2 linked regions of the Sphingosinicella sp. BN140058 genome follow. The protein of the gene in region 2 interacts with the protein of the main gene of each other region in a pairwise test. Links are inferred from orthologs where the notes say so. Each region holds a gene or a part of one and is shown on either strand. Other genes may lie near its edges.

Region 1 (3,278 bases), 940 kb from region 2 along the record:
GTGCTTGCGGATCTCGGCATACATGAGCGGCTGGGTGAAGCTCGGTTCGTCGCCTTCATTGTGGCCGAACCGGCGATAGCACCACATGTCGATGACGATGTCGCGCTTGAACTCCTGGCGGTATTCGATCGCCAGCTTGCAGGCGAAGGTGACCGCCTCCGGATCGTCGCCATTGACGTGCAGGATCGGCGCTTGGACCATCTTGGCGACGTCCGACGGGTAGGGCGACGAACGCGCGAATTGCGGCGACGTGGTGAAGCCGACCTGGTTGTTGATGACGAAGTGGATGGTCCCGCCTGAACCGTAACCGGGGAGGCCCGAGAAAGCGAGGCACTCGGCGACGATGCCCTGGCCGGCGAAGGCGGCATCGCCGTGCAGCAGCACCGGCAGTACCTTGGTGCCCTCGTTGTCGCCGCGCGCCACCTGGCGGGCGCGCGCCTTGCCGAGCACGACCGGATTGACCGCTTCGAGGTGGCTTGGGTTGGGCAGCAGCGACATGTGGACGCGCACGCCCTCGAACTCGCGGTCGGACGAGGTGCCGAGATGATATTTGACGTCGCCCGATCCACCGACGTCGGCCGGATTGGACGCACCGCCGGCAAACTCGCTGAAGATGGCGCGATAAGGTTTGCCCATCACGTTCGAGAGGACGTTGAGGCGGCCGCGATGGGCCATGCCGACGACGATCTCCTCGACGCCGCGCTGGCCGCCATATTTGATCACCGCCTCGAGCGCCGGGATCATCGATTCGCCGCCATCGAGGCCGAAACGCTTGGTGCCGACATATTTCTTGGCGAGGAAGCGTTCCCACTGCTCGCCTTCGATCACCTTGGTGAGGATCGCCTGCTTGCCTTCCGGCGTGAAGCGGATCTCGGCGTCGCGGCCTTCCATCCGATCCTGAAGGAAGCGGCGTTCCTCCAGATCGTTGATGTGCATGTATTCCAAGCCGATCTTGCCGCAATAATTGGCGCGCAGGACATCGACCAGCTCGCGCACCGTGGCCCATTCGAGACCCAGGACGCCGCCGACGAAGACCTTGCGATCGAGTGCGGCGCCGGTGAAGCCGTGGAACTCCGGGGTGAGATCGGCGGGAAGATCACGCTGCGCGAGGCCCAGCGGATCGAGATCGGAGGCGAGGTGGCCCCGTACCCGGTAGGTGCGGATGAGCGTCATCGCCTGGATCGAGTCGCGCGCCGCCTGCTCGACCTCGGCATCGGATTTTCCGGCGGCGACAGCGGCGGCTTTCGCCTTCGATGCGACCTTCTCGATCGTCATCAAGGTTGGATCGAGCCCGGCATTGACCGGATCGAGATCCGTGACCGGCCAATTGTCGCGCGCCCAGCTGGGGCCTTGTTCCCGTTCGCCGCCGCCGAAATTATCCACGATTACCGCCTTCTTGAGAATGTCTCTTGGGGAACGCCCGTGCGCCCCGCTCTATCCCTCTTTAGACGCCAAGCAGCCCAACGAGGGTCTTTCCGAGCTCAGATGGGCTCGGCGAGACGCGAATTCCAGCCTCTTCCATGGCCGCGATCTTGTCCTCGGCGCCGCCCTTGCCGCCGGAAACGATCGCGCCGGCATGACCCATGCGGCGTCCCGGAGGGGCGGTGCGGCCGGCGATGAAGCCCACGGTCGGCTTGGAGCGGCCGCGCTTTGCCTCGTCCTTGAGGAATTGTGCCGCTTCCTCTTCGGCCGAGCCGCCGATCTCGCCGATCATGATGATCGACTGGGTCGCCTCGTCGGCAAGGAACAGCTCGAGTACGTCGATGAAATTGGTGCCGTTGACCGGATCGCCGCCGATTCCGACTGCGGTGGTCTGGCCGAGGCCGGCGTTCGACGTCTGGAAGACCGCCTCGTAGGTGAGGGTGCCGGAGCGGCTGACGACGCCGACCGAGCCCTTCTTGAAGATGTTGCCCGGCATGATGCCGATCTTGCACTCTCCCGGCGTCAGCACGCCCGGGCAGTTCGGGCCGATAAGCCGCGATGCTGAGCCGTCGAGGGCGCGCTTGACGCGGACCATGTCGAGCACCGGAATGCCTTCGGTGATGCAGACGATCAGCGGGATTTCGGCGTCGATCGCCTCCAGGATCGCGTCGGCGGCGCCTGCGGGCGGCACGTAGATCACGCTGGCGTCGGCACCGGTCTTCTCGCGCGCTTCGAGCACGGTGTCGAAGACGGGCAGGCCGAGATGGGTCTGGCCGCCCTTGCCGGGCGAGGTGCCGCCGACGACCTTGGTGCCGTAGGCGATCGCCTGTTCGGTGTGGAAGGTCCCCTGCTTGCCGGTGAAGCCCTGGGTGATGACCTTGGTATCAGCGTTGACGAGAATGGACATTAGTGTGCGGCTCCAACGAAGTCGGCCTTGAGAGAAATCGCGCCGTCCGGCGCGGGGACCGTCCCCAATGCCGAAGCAGCCGGGCGGGGTGACTCCGTGGAGCCCCGACCGGCTGCGACAGGCATGAGGGCAGAAAGGATCAACGCAGCGTCTCGTCGATGCCCTTGCAGGCTTCGAGCAGCTCCTTGACGGCGTCGACCGACACCTGGAAGTTCTGCTTCGCCTCGTCCTTGAGCTCGATCTCTACGATCCGCTCGACGCCGCCCGCACCGATCACCACCGGCACGCCGACATAGAGGCCGTCGACGCCATATTGGCCGGTGAGGTTGGCGGCCGCTGGGAGCACCCTTTTCTTGTCCTGGAGGAACGCTTCGGCCATCTCGAGCGCCGAAGTCGCCGGCGCATAATAAGCCGAGCCGGTCTTCAGCAGACCGACGATCTCGCCGCCGCCGGAGCGGGTGCGCTGGACGATCGCGTCAATCTTCTCCTGCGTCGACCAGCCCATCTTGATGAGGTCGGGGATCGGAATGCCGGCAACGGTCGAATATTCGACCACCGGCACCATCGTGTCGCCATGGCCGCCGAGCACGAAGGCGGTGACGTCCTGAACCGAAACCTTGAATTCGTCGGCGAGGAACGTGCGGAAGCGGGCCGAGTCGAGCACGCCGGCCATGCCGACCACGCGCTCGTGCGGCAGGCCCGAAAATTCGCGCAGCGCCCACACCATCGCGTCGAGCGGATTGGTGACGCAGATCACGAACGCGTCGGGGGCATTCGCCTTGATGCCCTCGCCGACCGCCTTCATCACCTTGAGGTTGATACCGAGCAGGTCGTCGCGGCTCATGCCCGGCTTGCGGGCAACGCCGGCGGTGACGATGCAGACGTCGGCGCCGGCAATGTCGGCATAGTCATTGGTGCCGCTGATCGCCGCATCGAAGCCTTCGACCGG
Region 2 (3,712 bases):
GACGGTCAGCACCTTCTTGGCGTCGGCCGACTTCACCGTCGCGATCGCATTACCGGCGTAAATCGGCCGCACAAAGGTGTCGGCGTCGACCACCTCGATCACGTCAGAGACCTGCATCACGTCGAGCAGAGCGGCGACCCGCGGCGCGACATTCTTGCCGGTGGTCGTCGCCGGCGCGACGAAGGCGTCATGGTGGCCCATGAGCTCTGCGATGAGCGGCGCCACATTCTCCGCCAGCTGATGCGCGTAAGCGGCATCGTCGGCGACGTGGACCTTGCCGACGCCGGCGATCTTCGCGGCCGCCTCGGCGACGGCGGAGACGCCCTCGCCGGCGACGAGGAGATGGACCTCGCCAAGCTTGGCGGCGGCGGTGACTGCCGCCAGAGTGGCGTCCTTGAGATCGCCGGCTTCGTGTTCGACGAGAACGAGACTCTTCATCCGATGACTCCCACGGTGCGGAGGCGGTCGATCAGTTCGTCGACCGAGGCGACCTTGATGCCGGCTTCGCGCTTGGACGGCTCGCGCACCGACAATGTGGTCAGCCGCGGCGCGGTGTCGACGCCGTAATCGGCCGGCGCCTTGGTCGCGAGCGGCTTCGACTTTGCCTTCATGATGTTGGGCAGCGACGCATAACGCGGCTCGTTGAGGCGCAGATCGGTGGTGACGATCGCCGGCAGCTTCAGCCGCAGCGTCTCGAGGCCGCCGTCCACCTCACGCGTGACGTCGACGCTCTCGCCCGACAGCTCGACCTTGGAGGCGAAGGTGCCCTGCGCCCAGCCGAGCAAGGCGGCGAGCATCTGGCCGGTCTGGTTCGAATCGTCGTCGATCGCCTGCTTGCCGAGGATGATCAGCCCCGGCTGCTCCTCGGCCGCGACCTTGGCCAGGATCTTGGCGACGGCGAGCGGCTCGACGGCATCGTCGGTCTGGACCAGGATCGCACGATCCGCACCCATCGCCAGAGCGGTCCGCAAGGTCTCCTGCGCCTTGGCCGGGCCGATCGAGACCACGACGATCTCGGTTGCCCCACCCTTCTCCTTCAGCCGGATCGCCTCTTCGACCGCAATCTCGTCGAACGGGTTCATGCTCATCTTGACGTTGGCGAGATCGACCCCGCTCCCGTCCGCCTTCACCCGCGGCTTCACATTGTAATCGATCACCCGCTTCACGGGCACGAGCAGCTTCATCACGAATCTCCCCACAAACTTCCCCTCTCTCCGCAAGAGCACATCAGAGCATGCGCTCGATGGCTCGCCGCCGAGAGAGGGGCGGAATGTGGGCTGCGTAGCTTGCCCTTTACGTTAACGTCAAGCGACGTCCTTGACCGCCGCGACGATCTTCTGGGCCGCATCGCCGAGATCGTTGGCAGGAACGATGGCGAGGCCCGAGTCGGCGAGAATGCGCTTGCCTTCCTCGACGTTGGTGCCTTCGAGTCGCACCACCAGCGGCACCTTGAGATCGACTTCCCGCGCGGCTGCAACGATGCCGTCGGCGATGATGTCGCAGCGCATGATGCCGCCGAAGATGTTGACCAGAATGCCCTTCACGGCAGGATCGGAGAGAATGATCTTGAACGCCGCGGTCACCTTCTCCTTCGAAGCGCCGCCGCCGACGTCCAGGAAGTTGGCCGGGAAGGCGCCGTTGAGCTTGATGATGTCCATCGTCGCCATGGCAAGGCCGGCGCCGTTGACCATGCATCCGATATCGCCGTCGAGCTTGATATAGGCGAGATCATATTTTGACGCTTCGACCTCGGCCGGGTCCTCCTCGGTTTCGTCGCGCAGCGCCTCGACATCGGGATGGCGGAACATCGCGTTCGAATCGAAGCTCATCTTGGCGTCGAGCACGAGCAGCTGACCGTCCTTGCTCTCGACCAGGGGATTGATCTCGAGCATCGCGCAATCGAGCGCCATGAAGGCGTCGTAGAGCTTCCTGCCGAGCGCCTGGGCCTGCTTGTTGAGCTCGCCGCCGAGCTTCAGGGCGAAAGCGAGCGCGCGCCCGTGATGGGCCTGGAAGCCCTGAACCGGATCGATCGTGATCGTGGTGATACGGTCCGGCGTGTCATGCGCGACCTGTTCGATGTCCATGCCGCCCTCGGTCGACACAACCATGGCGACTCGGCCGGTGGCGCGATCGACGAGCAGAGCCAGGTAATATTCCTTGGCGATGTCGACTCCGTCGGTGACGTACAGGCGGTTGACCTGCTTGCCTTCGACGCCGGTCTGGATCGTCACCAACGTCTTGCCGAGCATTTCCTCGGCATTGGCGCGAACTTCGTCGACGCTCTTGGCGAGACGAACGCCGCCCTTGGCCTCCTGGCCGAGTTCCTGGAACTTGCCCTTGCCGCGACCGCCTGCATGGATCTGCGCCTTGACCACGTAGAGCGGCCCGGGCAGCTTGCCGGCGCCGGCGACGGCCTCTTCGACCGAGAGAGCGGCGTGGCCGGCCGGGACGGGGATGCCGTGCTTGGCGAGGAGTTCCTTCGCCTGATATTCGTGAATGTTCATGGGGAGGGGAGCTTCCTTGATCGGTGGAAGGGTTTGGCGGCCCTAAAGCACAGCGGCGGCGCGAAGCCAAGGGCACGCACCCCTGGGCGGACGCAGCCGCCCTACCGCATTGCTGCCGCGGCCTCCGATCCGCCATGTCTCAGCCGGACGCGCATCGCCCGCGATCCTGAGGCGGCGGATCACGCAGTCAGCGCACAGCTGACGCCGGCGCGCGTCATCACCGCATAGACCTCGGGATCGAGCGCGCCGCGATAATGATGAAGGAACTCGGCAAGGTTCATCTTCGTCTTGGTGCGCTCCTCGCTGAGCCGCCCGAGGCTGCGAAGCTGGTCCCATGACAATCTGTCGACCATCCTCTCGGCGATGCACTCCGACACCTTTTCGGAAAGTCCGGCGTCGGTCAGAGCCGAGCTGATCCGATTTTCCGCGACGGTGGAGCAGGAGGCAAGAAGCAGTGCCAGTGCGGGAAGCAGGATACGCATGGTTCCTCCGAGGTTCAGACCATGCCCTACATCGTGTCCGCGGCGGAACAACGCCAGTCCCCGCCGATTGGACCCGCAATGTCCATGCGCTTCCTCGAGCGGCTGCTCCGAACCGTAATGCTGGCGCTGGCCGGATTGGTCACCCTGTCGATCTTCGCATCGATCGCAGCGATTACTCAAGGAGACGGGGGCGGCGTGCCGCCTGCTGGAAGGGGGTCCGAAACCGTCGAACAGACTGCGGCGGCCTCGGTCAGCGATGAAGGAGCGTCGGGGGCGAACGCGGAGAGACCTGACGCGCGGGCAGCTCTCGGACCCGTGCAGGATGCGGAGGCGATCGCCGAGGCCGCGCAGGCTGCACGTCGGAGCGACGAACGATGGCCCGAAGCCATCGCTTACGCGCTTCTGAGCGTCGCCGGACTGCTCGCCCTTGGGCTGATTGCGCTTGTGCTCGCCGTGCGTCAGCTTCGCCGGATTGCCGATGCCCTGGGGGCCGGGCGGACCGGGGCCAGCTCTCTCCCTTAGGGAGATCTCCGATGCAGCGCGAAACCGTAGCGAAAACCTGGGCGGCGTAACTTTTCGCCTTGCTGACAGTTATCACCTCGATCTACGTTCCCAGATGGGAACCGGATGGTTCCTCGAGGCTTAAACAGGTTAGTCACTGGAGCCTGGCATGAAGAGAGGATGTACCGGGCTCGCGACGCTCATCATGTGCCTGGTCGCGACCGC

Evidence for each region.
Region 1: the proteins of sucC (region 2) and sucD interact in binary tests that used the Escherichia coli proteins (3 or more experiments, as listed by UniProt). The link is inferred for Sphingosinicella sp. BN140058 from one-to-one orthologs.

Annotation. Positions count from the first base shown.
Region 1 is NZ_CP035501.1:3,340,405-3,343,682, forward strand. Bases 388-3,278 are described here. They hold sucD (succinate--CoA ligase subunit alpha), read right to left. Parts: upstream 2,330-3,278; coding sequence 1,445-2,329; downstream 388-1,444. Other genes in these bases: ETR14_RS14965 (2-oxoglutarate dehydrogenase E1 component), read right to left, coding at 388-1,383; mdh (malate dehydrogenase), read right to left, coding at 2,469-3,278. Outside these bases: more of ETR14_RS14965, read right to left, coding at 1-387. UniProt on the Escherichia coli protein: Succinyl-CoA synthetase functions in the citric acid cycle (TCA), coupling the hydrolysis of succinyl-CoA to the synthesis of either ATP or GTP and thus represents the only step of substrate-level phosphorylation in the TCA.
Region 2 is NZ_CP035501.1:2,402,479-2,406,190, reverse strand. The notes cover bases 405-3,342. They hold sucC (ADP-forming succinate--CoA ligase subunit beta), read right to left. Parts: upstream 2,505-3,342; coding sequence 1,305-2,504; downstream 405-1,304. Other genes in these bases: ETR14_RS10865 (hypothetical protein), read left to right, coding at 3,065-3,342; ETR14_RS10870 (hypothetical protein), read right to left, coding at 2,684-2,986; ETR14_RS10880 (electron transfer flavoprotein subunit beta/FixA family protein), read right to left, coding at 435-1,184; ETR14_RS10885 (electron transfer flavoprotein subunit alpha/FixB family protein), read right to left, coding at 405-438. Also shown: more of ETR14_RS10885, read right to left, coding at 1-404; more of ETR14_RS10865, read left to right, coding at 3,343-3,508; ETR14_RS10860 (hypothetical protein), read left to right, coding at 3,693-3,712. UniProt on the Escherichia coli protein: Succinyl-CoA synthetase functions in the citric acid cycle (TCA), coupling the hydrolysis of succinyl-CoA to the synthesis of either ATP or GTP and thus represents the only step of substrate-level phosphorylation in the TCA.